2 regions of the Micromonospora kangleipakensis genome follow, and region 2 is predicted to be linked to the other one. Evidence: riboswitches for the same ligand, from Rfam matches in the RefSeq annotation. Region 2 holds a riboswitch; the other holds the start of a gene.
The links. Region 2 has a riboswitch for cobalamin ahead of cobN (cobaltochelatase subunit CobN). Riboswitches for the same ligand answer to the same signal wherever they lie in the genome.
Positions count from the first base shown of each region.

Region 1: it holds a riboswitch for cobalamin, as region 2 does, so the genes downstream of both, bluB (5,6-dimethylbenzimidazole synthase) here and cobN (cobaltochelatase subunit CobN) in region 2, are expected to answer to the same signal.

Region 1 covers NZ_SHLD01000001.1:1,075,127-1,082,454, forward strand. Annotated here, with positions in the region: gene EV384_RS05195 (dihydrolipoyl dehydrogenase family protein) at 1-649, shown strand, start outside; gene EV384_RS05200 (crotonase/enoyl-CoA hydratase family protein) at 674-1,438, opposite strand; gene EV384_RS05205 (DUF397 domain-containing protein) at 1,573-1,764, opposite strand; partial or broken gene EV384_RS05210 (helix-turn-helix domain-containing protein) at 1,755-2,521, opposite strand; gene EV384_RS05215 (flavin reductase) at 2,895-3,167, shown strand; gene EV384_RS05220 (EamA family transporter) at 3,206-4,105, opposite strand; cobalamin riboswitch at 4,199-4,397, shown strand; gene bluB (5,6-dimethylbenzimidazole synthase) at 4,435-5,055, shown strand; gene EV384_RS05230 (Rieske (2Fe-2S) protein) at 5,198-6,049, shown strand; gene EV384_RS05235 (LysM peptidoglycan-binding domain-containing protein) at 6,141-7,169, opposite strand; gene EV384_RS05240 (hypothetical protein) at 7,184-7,328, opposite strand, start outside.
Region 2 covers NZ_SHLD01000001.1:5,345,431-5,352,758, reverse strand. Annotated here, with positions in the region: gene EV384_RS25800 (MFS transporter) at 1-69, shown strand, start outside; gene EV384_RS25795 (hypothetical protein) at 171-506, shown strand; gene EV384_RS25790 (glycosyltransferase 87 family protein) at 541-2,139, opposite strand; cobalamin riboswitch at 2,736-2,865, shown strand; gene cobN (cobaltochelatase subunit CobN) at 3,241-7,044, shown strand; gene EV384_RS25780 (VWA domain-containing protein) at 7,074-7,328, shown strand, end outside.

The sequences.
Region 1 (7,328 bases), 4.3 Mb from region 2:
CGTCGACGCGTCCCAGCGCTACCTGCCGGTGGACGAGCGGATGCACGCGGCCGACGGCATCTGGGCGGTCGGCGACCTGACGGGTGAGGGCGCGTTCACCCACATCGCCATGTACCAGGCGGCCATCGTCGTCGCCGACGTCCTCGACCACATGCGGCGTACCAAGGGCGGCCCGGACGCCAGCGGCACCGCGAGCGTCGTCGGCGGCGCGGCCGGGATGGCCAGCGCGGTCGGCGGCGCGATGAGCGCCGGCGGGGCGACCGCCGCGCCGGGCAGCGTCCCGCGCGCCGACTACCGGGCGCTGCCCCGGGTCACCTTCACCGACCCCGAGATCGGCGCGGTCGGGCTCACCGAGAAGCAGGCCCGCGAGCGCGGCATCAACCTCCAGGTCGGCTTCACCGAGCTGTCGTCCTCGGCCCGGGGCTGGATCCACAAGGCCGGCAACGAGGGCTTCATCAAGCTGATCGCCGACGCCGACCAGGGCGTGCTGATCGGCGCGACCTCGGCCGGCCCGGCCGGCGGCGAGGTGCTGTCGGCGCTGGTGGTGGCGGTGCACGCGGCGGTGCCGCTGAGCCAGCTCCGGCACATGATCTACGCGTACCCGACCTTCCACCGCGCCATCGAGGACGCCCTCCGCCAGTTGAAGTGACTCGCCGCCGCTTCCTACCAGGACCTACTCCGGCGGCTCGCCGTGCCGGCCGGCGCCGGCGGTGAAGCGGGCGGCGCCCGGCATCGCGTCGATGATCAGGGACTCCATGCCGAAGGCCAGTTCGGTCGCCATCGCCTCCGGCTCCGGCAGGCCGGCGTTGGCGAGCAGCGCGGCCCGGTCGTTGCGCAGGCAGGTCTGCGGGTGCCGGGCGATCTCGGCGGCCAGCCGCTCGGCCTCCGCCCGGGCCGCACCCGGCGCGACCAGCCGGTTGACCAACCCCATCGCGTACGCCTCCTCGGCTGGCACCGGGCGGCCGGTGAGGATCAGGTCCATCGCCCGGCTCTCGCCGATCAGCCGGGGCAGCCGGACCGTGCCACCGTCGATCAGCGGGACGCCCCAGCGCCGGCAGAACACCCCGAGCACCGCGTCGGACTCGGCGATCCGCAGGTCGCACCAGAGCGCCAGCTCCAGCCCGCCGGCCACGGCGTACCCGGAGATCGCGGCGAGCACCGGCTTGGACAGGCGCATCCTGGTGGGGCCCATCGGACCGTCGCCCTCCGGCTCGACCCGGTTGCCGCTCGGCGTACCGATGGCCTTCAGGTCGGCGCCCGAGCAGAACGTGCCGCCGGCGCCCCAGAGCACGGCGACCGCCGCGTCCGAGTCGGCCTCGAAGGCGCGGAACGCGTCGGCGAGCGCCCGGGCGGTCGGTCCGTCGACGGCGTTCCGGGCCGCCGGCCGGTCCAGGATCACCGTGGTCACCGGCGCGTCGTGCTCCACGCGTACGCCCATCGGGTCAGCATGCCCGCCGACGGCACCGGCACGCCAGGTTTCAGTCGGCGCCGTGCTGCCCTCGACGGGTCAGGTCAAGGCTCGCGCCCGCTACGAAGCTGATGACGTGAATGAATCGCTGGTGTCCGCCAGTCTCAGGCGCGCTCACGCAGCTCGGCGACGAAGGCTCGCCACGCGGCCGGGGTGAAGGTGAGGGCCGGGCCGGTCGGGTTCTTGGAGTCGCGGACCGCGACCAGGTCGGGGAGGTTGTCGGCGACCTCGACGCAGTTGCCGCCGTTGCCGCTGCTGCGGCTGCTCTTGCGCCACCGGGCGCCCGTCAGCTCCATGTCTCCGCCACTTCCGTGATGAGGTCGACCGACTGCCAGTGGGACGACGCCTCGCCGCGCACGTTCTCCCACGCGGCCATTATCGCCGCGATCTCATCGACGTCGCTAACCACTTGTCCCTGGAGCTGGTTGTCGAGGTAGCCGGCGAGCCGGTGGTCCGGGCAGGCAGCGATCACGAAGGGGCCGTTCAGGCCGGCGTAGGCCCGACCGAGGACGGCACGACGTGGATCCGGACGTGCGGTTCGGCGCAGGCGGCAACCAGGGCGTGGAGTTGCTCGCGCATCGTCTCCGGACCACCGACGGGCCGGCGGAGAACTCCCTCGTCGATGACGGCCGTGAACTGCGGCGGATCCTCTCGTCTGAGGATGCCCTGACGGGCGAGCCGAGCCGCGATGTGTCGGTCGATGTCGGCCCTCGGCAGCATGCCGGCACCGATGAGAACAGCTCTGGCATAGGCCTCGGTCTGAAGTAGGCCCGGCAGAACGAGGGATTCAAACGACCGCAGCGACACCGCCTCGCGCTCGATCTCCTGCCATGGACGGAACCAAACCGGCTCACGACGTCTTGAAGTGTCCGGCCAAATGTCCCCGACGTCCCGGCCCAGCACCTCCGCCGCTGACACCCGATGCCGGGGATGGGGGATCCGGCCCTCGCTGAGCCACCGCCCCACGGTCTTCGGGTCCACGCCCACTCGCTCGGCGAGCGATTCGGTCGTGTGCCCGGTCTCGCCGAGCGCCACCCGCAGCGCGTCGTTCACGGCCCCTCCATCGGATGTCTCGAATATCCACCGACCATATAGCTACGCGGTGTATCTGTCCGATCACCGGAGGGAGCGTGTTGCGCAGGACGGCGCGACCGGTGGAGGCGAGGAGCCCGGCGGTCGGCGTCAGCGCCGGGGCCGCCCCGCCAACGACGTCGGGGGCGGCCCCCTCGAACCTCTTCCGAAGGGAGCCCACCGTGCGTTTCCGGTTCTGGCGACACCAGCCCGAGAGGTCGATCCCCGTACCTCGACCGAGGACGCCGCTGAACGAGCGGCCGAGCTGGGCGACCCGGCCGACCGAGGTCTTTCCGACGAGCGACCCGGGTCGCGCGGGCAACCTCACTCCGGCGCAGCGCTGGCGGGCCGGCGGATGGCGGCGCGCCGGCGGCCGGAGGTGAGCCGCCCGTCCCGGCCGCACCTGCCGATGCGCCCGCTGTGGCGCTGCCGGGGCTGCGGCGCGGAGTGGCCCTGCCAGCCGGCGCGACTCTCCCTACTGGTCGAGTACCGCGACGACCGGACCGCGCTGCTGGTCTACCTCGGCACCCTGATGGCCGAGGCCGGCGCGCAGTTGTCCCAACTCAACGGCCACGCCGCGCCGGCGAATCTGACCGAGCGGTTCCTGTCCTGGGCGCGCGCCCGATGACCGGCGCGGCGGCGGCTCCCGGCGGTCCGCGCCGGCGGTCAGGCGCGGCGGGCCAGGGTGGCGCCGAGGGCGGCGCCCACCACGCAGCCCACCCCGAGCAGCTGCGGCCAGGCCAGCAGCTCGCCCAGGAGCAGCGCGCCGACCAGCGCCGCCACCGCCGGTTCCAGGCTGAGCAGGACCGCGAAGACCCGCGCCGGCAGCCGGCGCAGGGCGGCCAGCTCCGCCGAGTACGGCAGCACCGACGACAGCAGCGCCACCCCGAGCCCGAGCGCGAGGATCCGGGGGTCGAGCAGCTCCGCGCCGCCCGACGCCACCCCGAACGGCAGTACGCAGACCGCGCCCACGGCCATCCCCAGCGCCAGCCCCCGGGTGCCCGGCACGTGCCCGCTCATCGCCTTGCCGAGCAGCACGTACCCGGCCCAGCCGACCGCGATCAGCGCGCAGAGCAGCAGGCCGACGGCGTCCACGCCGACCCCGCCCAGTCCGGCGAGCAGCAGCACGCCCGTGCCGGCCAGCGCCGCCCAGAGCACGTCGGTGAACCGGCGGCTGCCCAGCAGCGACACCAGCAGCGGACCGGCGAAGCCGACGGTGACCGCCACCCCGAGCGGCACCCGCTGCAGGGCGGCGTAGAAGGCGAGGTTCATCGCCGCCATGGCCACCCCGAACGCCCCGACCAGACCGACCGCCCGCCAGCCGAGCCGCAGCGTGGGCCGGCTCGCCGCGAGCAGGACGAGCGCGCCGAGGCCGAGCCGCAGGGCGGTGGTGCCGCCCGGGCTGGTCGAGGCGAAGAGCTGCTTGGCCACCGCCGCGCCGACCTGCGTGGAGACCATCCCGAGCAGCATCAGCAACGGCGGCGGTACGGCCTCCGGGCGGCCGAGCGCCGCGGTGAGCCGGACGGCCGGGTGGACCGGCAGGGGGCGGGAAGCGTGCGCGTACACCTCGGTCACGATGGTCGCGGACCGGGCCCGGCGCGACCGGATTTCCCGCTCCCCGGGCCGGCCCTGCGGTTCGGGGCGGGCGCTAACATCAGCGGCGGCACGATCATGTGAGGTGCCCCGCGCGAGCGGGGAGAATCGGGAAGCCGGTGCGAATCCGGCACGGGCCCGCCGCGGTGACCGGGGAGCCACCGTCCACGCGCGTCACGCGCAGCCACTGGCCGTACGGCTGGGAAGGCGGACGGCCAGGCGTCGATCCGGGAGTCCGAAGACCGGCCTCGCGTCAGCCTGCCCGCCCTTCGGGGTCGGGCCGAGCGCAGCGGGAGCCTGCCTTGGATCTGTACGACGTCATCCACCGCCGTCGGGACGTGCGCGCCGAGTTCACCGGAGCGCCGGTGCCGGACGACACCCTGGACCGCATCCTCACCGCGGCGCACGCCGCGCCGAGCGTCGGCCACACCCAGCCCTGGGACTTCATCCTGGTACGCGACCCGGAGACCCGCCGCCGCTTCCACCGGCACGTGCAGGTCGAGCGGGACACCTTCGCCGCCACCCTGGACGGTCCGGCCGCCGAACGGTTCGCCCGGATCAAGATCGACGGGGTGCTGGAGTCCACGCTCTCGGTCGTCGTCACGTACGACCCCGCGCGGGGCGGCCCGGCCGTGCTCGGCCGGCACGCCATCGCGGACGCCGGCCTCTACTCGGTCTGCCTGGCCATCCAGAACCTCTGGCTGGCCGCCACCGCCGAAGAGCTCGGCGTCGGTTGGGTCTCCTTCTACCGGGAGCCGTTCCTGGCCGAGCTGCTCGGCATCCCGGCCGGCGTCCGCCCGGTCGCCTGGCTCTGCCTCGGCCCGGTCACCCACCTGGAGACCGTCCCCGACCTGGTCCGCCACGGCTGGCGCGCCGGCCGCCCGCTCACCGCCGCGCTGCACACCGACCGCTGGTCCGCCTGACCCGCCTGACCCACCCGCGCTCCGGCTGCGCCAGCAGGATCGCGCTGTCTCCTGAGAAGGCGGGCGGGTGGTCCGGTTACCGGACGGGTGATTCGCCGCCGCCGCCCGGTTTGGGGCGGCTCCTGCCGGGAAGTCGGACCGGGTGCGTGAACTGCTGACGAAACTCGAACAGGCCTCCGCGCTGGACCGGGTGGGCGACCGGTTGCAGCGCGTCGTCCAAGCCACCCTGCGCCCGCAGCGGGTCCGGGACGCGCTGCACGGCGTCTGGCTCGGGCACCCGCTGCACCCGGCGATGGTGCAGGTGCCGGTCGGAGCCTGGATCTCCGCCGCCGTGGTCGACCTGCTGCCCGGGCAGCGCCGGGCCGCCACCGCGCTGGTCGGGCTCGGCACGGCCAGCGCGGTGCCTGCCGCCCTGGCCGGGCTCAACGACTGGGCCTCGCTGACCCGCGACCAGCGCCGGGTCGGCCTGGTGCACGCCGCCTCCAACGCCGTCGGGGTGGCCCTCTACGCCGGCTCGCTGGCCGCCCGGCTGAACGGGCGGCACGGGCTGGGCCGGGCGCTGGCGTACCTGGGGCTCTCCGCGGCGAGCACCGGGGCGTACCTGGGCGGGCACCTGGCGTACAAGCAGGGGGCGCAGGTCACCCAGAGCGTCTCCGAGCTGCACCTGATCAGCGACGGCTGGCACCCGCTGGCCGACCTGGCCACCCTGCCGCAGCGGGAGCTGCTCACCCGGGAGGTGGACGACGTCTCGGTGATCCTCTACCGGCACGGCGACGACGTCACCGTGATGCTGGAACGCTGCCCGCACCAGAGCGGCCCGCTCGGCCAGGGCGAGGTGCAGGAGATCGACGGCCACGCCTGCGTGGTCTGCCCGTGGCACGGCAGCACGTTCCGGCTCAACGGTGGCGAGGTGGTGCACGGGCCGTCCGGGAACGACCAGCAGGTCCTGCCGACCCGGGTGGTCAACGGGGTCCTGCAGACCCGACTGCCCTGACGCCGACCGCCGGACCGTCGCCGGTCGCCGGAACGCCCGCCTGCCCGCGAGCGCCGGACCGGCGGCGGTCGGGCCCGGTCGGCCCGGTCGGTCAGTCCTTGCGGTGCCGGCCGCTGGAGAGCGCCCGCCCGGCGGTCCGGACCACCGGCCGCCGCCGCAGGCCGAGCACCGCGCCGATCTGCGCGCCGACGATGCTCGCCACCGCCAGCACCGCCGAGATCGCCAGCGGCCGGTTGATGCCCTCGTCGGTGATCGCCCGGGACGCACCGGCGGCCATCGCGGGCGGCTGTCCCACCGGCCCGTCGACATCCGGCGCGGGTTGCTGCGGCGTCACGTCGGACGGCTGCGGAGCGGTCGGCGTACGGGAGGCCGGGGCGGGGCGGGTGGGCGTCGCCGGACGGACCACCAGGCGGCCGGTGGCGTGCGTACGGGCGCCCTCGTCGACCGCGCTGGCGGGCAGTTTCAGCAGCTGACCGGCGCGGATCCGGTCCGGATCGGCGAGCCGGTTGAGCCGGGCAACCTCCCGGTAGCGGTCGAAGTCGTCGAGGTAGCGTTCGGCCACCTCGCCCAGGTAGTCGCCCTTCGCCACCCGGTACACCGGCGGCGCGGCCCGCCCCGGCAGCAGCCCGCCGGTGGCGGACGTGGTCGGCGCGGCCGAGCTGGCGGCCGTCGACGCGGTCGGGAAGGCCGACGCGGTGGCGACCGGCGGGGCGGCCAGGGTGGCGGCGCTCGCGGCGACCGGGGTCGCGGCGAGGATCAGCGCCACCGAGCCGACCAGCGCTGCGGCCGCCCGCTGCTGCCGGCGCATCCCGGGCAGCCGGGGCGCCGGCCGGTGCAGCGTCTGCGCCCCCAGCTCCAGCAGGACGGAGAAGGCGAACGTCGCCCAGCCGAACCAGCCGACCACCGCCAGCGCCCGCAGGAAGAGCTGCCCGTCGTCCCGGCTGGTCAGCGTCGTACCGATCTCGGCGAGGGTGGGCAGGTGGTCGGGGAGCGGGTTACCGGCGAAGGCGAGCAGCGCGATCGGCGCGCCGGCCAGCACCGCGCAGAGCACGACGAGGGAGCCGAGCCCGGTGAGGACCTGGCCGGTCCGCCGTACGGCGGACCGTTGCGGTGCGGCCATGGCTGCCTTCCTTCCTACGGCGCCCCGGTGAGCGCCCGCGCGGTGGCCTCACCGGTGACGGTGACGGTGTTGTCGAAGCCGAACAGGCCGAGCAGGTCCCGGCGGTAGGTGATGCGGACGCGTACCTGGATCTGCTTCTCGCCGTCGACCACCGGGAAG
Region 2 (7,328 bases):
CTGGTCGTGCCGATCCTGCTGCTGCCCACCCTCGCTCTGGTCCCGGTGCTGCGCCCACCGGCCCGCTGACCCGCCCGGGCCCGACGGTCAGTGTGCTGCCATCCGGCTCGCAGGTGACTGTCAGGAAAGGGTGCTGCACTGGGAGGGACGCCGAGGAGAGGAGCCGGGCAATGGGCTGGTTCAGCCGACGGTCACGCGTCGCCGACACGACCCCGACCAAGCTCGACCGGGAGGCGACCGGGGACGACCTCGCCGCCCTGGAAGCATTCGCCGTCAGCCGGCAGGGCGTGGAGTTCTACCTGGAACCGGAGACCACGGCGACCGACACCACGGTGGTCGCGATCGCCCACGACGGCGAGTGGATCCGCCGCCGCACCGGCTCGCCGCGCGCCGCCGGGAAGATCGCCCAGAAGCACGCCATCCCGCTGTACGAGGCCGGCCGCACCGGCTACCCGGAGCGGATGCGGGCCTGGAACCGGGCCCACCCGGAACGCCACGCCCGCTGAACCTTTCCGGGTTGCCGCGGGTCCGCCGGGACGGTCACTGGGGCGCGCGGAACGCGGCGGCGAGCTCGTCGTCGTACGTGGCGATCGGCCGGCCGTCGGCCGCGTAGGCGACGAGCCGACCGTGTGCCATCGTGGCCGACCGGAACGAGAAGGTGCGCGACCCGGGATAGGGGGCGAGCAGGGGGATGACCCGGGGCGCGCCGCCGGGAGCGGAGTAGTACTCCAGGCGGGCCACCTGCGGGGAGACAATACCGTTGACTCGTACCTTGGTCTTCTCGGTCCTCGTGCCGAAGGTGACCGGCGGGCGGGTGCCGTACGCGGCGCAGGCGGCGGGACCGCGGCAGACGAAGAAGTACCGCGGGTTCACCACGTCGTCGAGGGTGTAGGCCTTGAACGTCGGGTCGGCGCCGGCCGGGAGCGGCTGCACGGCGAAGAACGCCAGCGTCGCCGTGGCGGCCACGCCCACCCGCAGCCACGCCCGGCCGACGGTCGGCTGCCGGTGCGGCCGGGACGCCGCGACCGCGATGCCGCCGAAGCCGGCCAGGCAGAGCGCGCACACACCGAGCGCGCGGGCGTTCTCGAACAGGAACTGCACGCCGGGCCGCGTCGAGACCGGACCCAGCACCGCCCCCAGCGACAGCACCATGGTCACCAGCAGGGCCGCGCCGGCGACCTTCCGGGCGGGTCCGGACGCGCCGATCAGCAGCATCGCGGCCAGCACCGGCCAGACCTGGTGGTGGGTCCAGGACACCGGCGACGCGGCCACGGTGGCGCAGCCGACGAGCACCGCGCCGTGCCCCGGCCGGCCGTGGCGGGTGAGCTGCCGCGCGCGCAGCAAGGCCACCGCGCAGATCGCCCCCACCAGCGCGGCCCAGACCAGCGGCAGGGACGCCTCGTCGACGCCGAGCCGCAGCAACATGCCGTGCAGCGACTGGTTGCCCAGGGAGGCCAGGTTGCCGATCCGGGAGGTCTGGAACACGGTGCCGGTCCAGTAGCTGCGGCTCTCCGCGGGCAGGACGGCGGCGCCGATCCCCGCGCACGCCACGAAGGTGAGCGCCGCGCGACCGGCGTCCCGGTACCGGCCGCTGGCGAGGAAGTACACCACGAACAGCAACGGGGTCAGCTTGATCGCCGCGGCCACCCCGACCAGGATTCCGCGGAACCGGGGCGGCGCGACCCCCATGCCGTCCAGGAGCGCCAGGAGCACGACGAAGATGCTGACCTGCCCGAAGCGGAGGTTGCTCTGCACCGGCGCGGAGAGCATCAGCACCGCGGCCACCGTCGCCACGGCGAGCGGCCGTCGGGACCGCCCGCTCGCCAGCACGCCACCGACCGGCACGGCGATGGCGACCACCGCCGCGACCGTCAGCAGCAGCCAGATCACCTGTGCCACGGACTCGGTGACCGCGGTGACCGGCCAGAGCGCGACCGCTGCGAACGGCGGGTAGGTGAACGGGCCGCCGTTCTCCGCGACGTACGTGTACAGCGGGCGCCCGGACCGCAGCTGGGCCAGCGCCCCGTAGTAGATGTGCAGGTCGGAGAGGCGGTCCGGGCGCCGCAGCACCAGCACGGTGGACACCAGCGCGGTCACCGCGAACCCGGCCCACACCAGCACGACCCGGCGGTCTCGCATCGCCTGAGGATAGGGCAGTCCGGCCTCGGATCGGGGGCGGTGGGCCGGTCAGCCCGCCAGCGCCTCCCGGGCCTGCGCCAGGCTCATCGGGCAGGTCGGCCGCGCGCAGCGCGGCCTGGATCTCCCGGGCGTGCGCCGGGCTCTGCCCCGCGTCGACGATCACACTTCCGCCGTCGCCGGCGACGACGGCCACGCCGGGCCGGACGTTGCCCGGGTCGGGATCGCCGGGAAAGAGCCACACCCGGCCGGCGACATGTCGGAGCGCCACGGTGTCGATGGCGGCAATTCCTCCCTGGGCGATGGCCGGGGTCCACTGTCGACCTCCGGTGCTGGCCGCTCGGGGCGCCCCGGGCCGTCCCGCCAGGGGCGGAGCGGCCGGCGTGGAGTGGGAGACCGTGCGGCGGGAATGGCGTGGAAGGGCGCGGCGCGGACCGGCGAAATGTGCGCCGGGCATCGGCGTCCGCCATTCTGCTCCGGGTCGATCGCGGGTCAGACACATCGACCGCGGGTGATGCTGCTGTCGCGGCCGGTCCCGGCGAGGCGGCCGTTGACCGGCGGCGGGCGGGTGTGGCACCATTCGCGGCCTGACGGCAGTGAAGGAAGCCGGTGTGATTCCGGCGCGGTCCCGCCACTGTCACCGGGGAGCGATCCCCCCTCGTGAGTCACGGCCGTGTGTCTGCGGTTGGAAGGCCGGGGGTGAGCGTCGATCCGGGAGCCAGGATACTTCGGCCGTCGGGAGCTGACCCCAGGGCGTGGACACCCGAGGAGGACCCGATGCACGGCTGCTCTGCCATCGACGATGATCGTCGCATTCGGCCGGCGCGCACCGACGCGCCGTTGACCGCCCACCCCGCCGCACCGCGCTCCGGTCGCACTCCCGTGCGCCCGGCCGCCCGCGTGACCCGGCGCCGCGCCGCCACCGGTCCCGTCCGGCTCGTCGCCGCTCTCCGCTGAGTTCCGTCCCGCCCCGGTCCGCCGCCGGCCGCGTCCGCGTACCCACGCGTCGCCGCTGAGCCGGCCATCGGGCGGCTGACCCCGCGCCCACCCCCTGCCCGTCGGCGGTCGACCCGCCACCTCGGGTGTCACTCTCCGGAGCTGTCCGTGCGCATCCTGCTGCTCTCCACCGCCGACACCGACCTGCTGGCGGCCCGCGCCAGCGGCCCGGGCTACCGGCTGGCCAACCCCGCCCGGGTCGCCGCCGACGCCGTGCCCGCGCTGCTCGACGGCGTCGACCTGGCCGTCGTACGCCTGCTCGGTGGTCGGCAGGCGTGGCCGGACGGGCTCGCCGCCGTCCTCGCCTCCGGCGTGCCGACCGTGGTGCTCGGCGGCGAGACGCTGCCCGACGCCGAGCTGATGGCGGCCTCCACCGTGGCCGCCGGGGTGGCCACCGGGGCGCTGGCCTACCTGGTCGAGGGTGGCCCGGACAACCTCGCCCAGCTGGCCCGGTTTCTCTCCGACACGGTCCTGCTCACCGGCGAGGGCTTCGCCCCGCCCGCGCCCACCCCGCCGTACGGCATCCTCGGCGACCCCACCCACGACCGCGACCGCACCCCGCACCGCCACGGCGACCGCGACCGCATCCCCGACCGCGACGGCGAACGCATTCCCGACCAGGCCGGCGAGCGTGGCCGGAACACGACCAGCGCGACCGACGCCGGTGGCGGCCCGCCGGCGGACGGGCGGCCGACGGTGGGGATCGTCTTCTACCGGGCGCACGCCCTGGCCGGGAACACCGCCTTCGTCGAGACCCTGGCCGACGCGGTCGCGGCGGCCGGCGGGCGCCCGCTGCCGATCTTCTGCGGCTCGCTGCGCGGCCTCACCCCCGGCGCCGGACCCCTCGACCTCTTCGCCCGCTGCGATGCGCTCGTCGTGACGGTGCTCGCCGCCGGCGGGACGATCGCCGCCGACGCCTCCGGCGGGGGCGACGAGGACGCCTGGGACGTCGGCGCGCTCGCCGCCCTCGACGTACCGGTCATCCAGGCGCTCTGCCTGACCAGCACCCGCGAGCAGTGGGCGGCCGGCGACGCCGGACTCTCCCCGTTGGACGCCGCGATGCAGGTGGCCATCCCCGAGTTCGACGGGCGGATCATCACCGTGCCGTTCTCGTTCAAGCGGATCGACGCCGACGGGCTCTCGGTCTACGAACCCGATCCGGAGCGGGCCGCCCGGGTCGCCGGCATCGCGGTACGCCAGGCCCGGCTGCGGCACGTGCCGAACGCCGACAAGCGGCTCGCCGTCGTGCTCAGCTCCTACCCGACGAAGCACTCCCGGGTCGGCAACGCCGTCGGGCTGGACACCCCCGCCTCGGCGGTACGGCTGCTCGCCGCCCTCGCCGACGCCGGCTGGCACCTCGGCGACGGGCCGGTACCCGACGACGGGGACGCGCTGATCCACGCGCTCATCGCGGCCGGCGGGCACGACGTCGAGTGGCTCACCCCGGAGCAGCTCGCCGCCGCCGAGGCCCGGGTGCCGGGGGAGACGTACCGGCGCTGGTTCGACGCGGCCCCGGCCGGGCTGCGCGAGCGGATGCGGCAGCACTGGGGCGAGCCGCCCGGCCAGCTCTACACCGACGGCGGGGACGTCGCCCTCGCCGGGCTGCGGTTCGGCAACGTGGTGCTGCTCATCCAGCCGCCGCGCGGCTTCGGGGAGAACCCGATCGCCATCTACCACGACCCCGACCTGCCGCCCAGCCACCACTACCTGGCCGCGTACCGGTGGCTCGCCGCGCCGGTCGCCGACGGCGGCTTCGGCGCGGACGCCGTGGTGCACCTCGGCAAGCACGGCACCCTGGAATGGCTGCCCGGCAAGGGGCTCGGGCTGGCCGCCGACTGCGCCCCCGACGCCGTCCTCGGCGACCTGCCGCTGGTCTACCCGTTCATCGTCAACGACCCCGGCGAGGGCACCCAGGCCAAGCGCCGCGCCCACGCCGTCGTCGTCGACCACCTGGTGCCGCCGATGGCGCGCGCCGAGACGTACGGCGAGCTGGCCAAGCTCGAACAGCTCCTCGACGAGTACGCGACCGTGCAGGCCCTCGACCCGGCCAAGGCCCCGACGGTGCAGGCGCAGATCTGGGACCTGGTCCGCGCCGCCGAGCTGCACCACGACCTGCACACCGAGCAGAAGCCCGACGCCGCGGACTTCGACGACTTCGTGCTGCACCTCGACGGGTACCTCTGCGAGGTCAAGGACGTGCAGATCCGCGACGGACTGCACGTGCTCGCCCAGGCGCCCACCGGCGAGGCCCGGGTCAACCTGGTCCTCGCCGTGCTCCGCGCCCCGCAGGTGTGGGGCGGCGCCCGCGCCCTGCCCGGCCTGCGCCAGGCCCTCGCCGCCAGCGTCGGCCTGGACGAGCAGGAGCTGCTCGCCGCGCCCGGCACCCGGGTGAGGCTGCCCGAGGCGCTGACCGACGTGGTGGACGGCCCCGCCGCCACCGCCGCCGACGCGGTCGACCTGATCGAGGCGCTGGCCCGCCGCCTGGTCGTCGGCATGGAGACCCTCGGCTGGGACGCCGGCAAGGTCGACGCCGTCGTCCGGGAGGTCGCCGGGCGGCCGATCCCGGACGCCGCCGACGTGCTGCGCTTCGCCGCCCGCGAGGTGGTGCCCCGGCTGGACCGGACCACCGACGAGCTCGACCGGGTGCTCGGCGCGCTCGACGGCCGCTTCGTCCCGCCCGGGCCGTCCGGCTCGCCCACCCGCGGCCTGGTCAACGTGCTCCCCACCGGCCGGAACTTCTACTCCGTCGACCCGAAGGCGATCCCGTCGCGCAACGCCTGGGACGTCGGGGTGGCACTCGCCGACTCGCTGCTCGCCCGGCACCTCGCCGACACCGGGGCGTACCCCCGCTCGGTCGGGCTGACCGTCTGGGGCACCAGCGCCATGCGGACCCAGGGCGACGACGTCGCGGAGATCCTGGCGCTGCTGGGCTGCCGGCCCACCTGGGACGACCGGTCCCGCCGGGTCACCGGCGTGCAGGTGGTGCCCCTGGCCGAGCTGGGCCGGCCCCGCGTCGACGTGACCGTCCGCATCTCCGGCTTCTTCCGGGACGCCTTCCCGCACGTCGTCGCGCTGATCGACGACGCGGTCCGGCGGGTCGCCGCCCTCGACGAGCCGGCAGGCGACAACTACGTCCGGGCGCACGTCGCCGCCGACCTGGCCGAGCACGGCGACGAGCGGCGGGCCACCGCCCGGATCTTCGGCTCCAAACCCGGGGCGTACGGGGCAGGGCTGCTGCCGCTGATCGACGCCCGGAACTGGCGCACCGACGCCGACCTGGCCGAGGTGTACGCCGTCTGGGGCGGCTACGCCTACGGCCGCGGGCTGGACGGGCGGGAGGCGCGCGCCGACATGGCCCGCTCCTTCGCCCGGATCGCCGTCGCCGTCAAGAACCAGGACACCCGCGAGCACGACATCGTCGACTCCGACGACTACTTCCAGTACCACGGCGGGATGGTGGCGACGGTTCGCCACCTCACCGGCGTCGCGCCGGCCGCGTACGTGGGGGACTCGGCGATGCCGCACGACGTGCGGACCCGCACCCTCGGCGAGGAGACCCGCCGGGTGTTCCGGGCCCGGGTGGTGAATCCGAAGTGGATCGCCGCGATGCGCCGGCACGGCTACAAGGGCGCGTTCGAGCTGGCCGCCACCGTGGACTACCTCTTCGGCTACGACGCCACCGCCGGCGTCGTCGACGACTGGATGTACGCGCGGCTCGCCGAGACGTACCTCTTCGACCCCGACACCCGGGAGTTCCTGGAGCGGTCCAACCCGTGGGCGCTCCGCGGGATCACCGAACGCCTGCTGGAGGCCGCCGAGCGGGGCATGTGGGCGGAACCCGACCCGGCCGTGCTCGACCGGCTCCGCGAGACGTACCTGGCCAGCGAGGGCGACCTGGAGGAGCGACAGTGACCGGCTACCCGTTCAGCGCGGTGCTCGGCATGGACGAGATGCGGCTCGCCCTGCTGCTCAACGCGGTCAACCCGGCCATCGGCGGGGTGCTGGTCCGCGGCGAGAAGGGCACCGCCAAGTCGACCGCCGTCCGGGCCCTCGCGACGCTGCTGCCCCCGGTCGACCGGGTGGCCGGCTGCCGCTTCGCCTGCGACCCGGCCGTACCCGACCCGGCCTGCCCCGACGGCCCGCACCCGGCCGGCGGCCACGCCGAACGCCGCCCGGCCCGCCTGGTCGAACTGCCG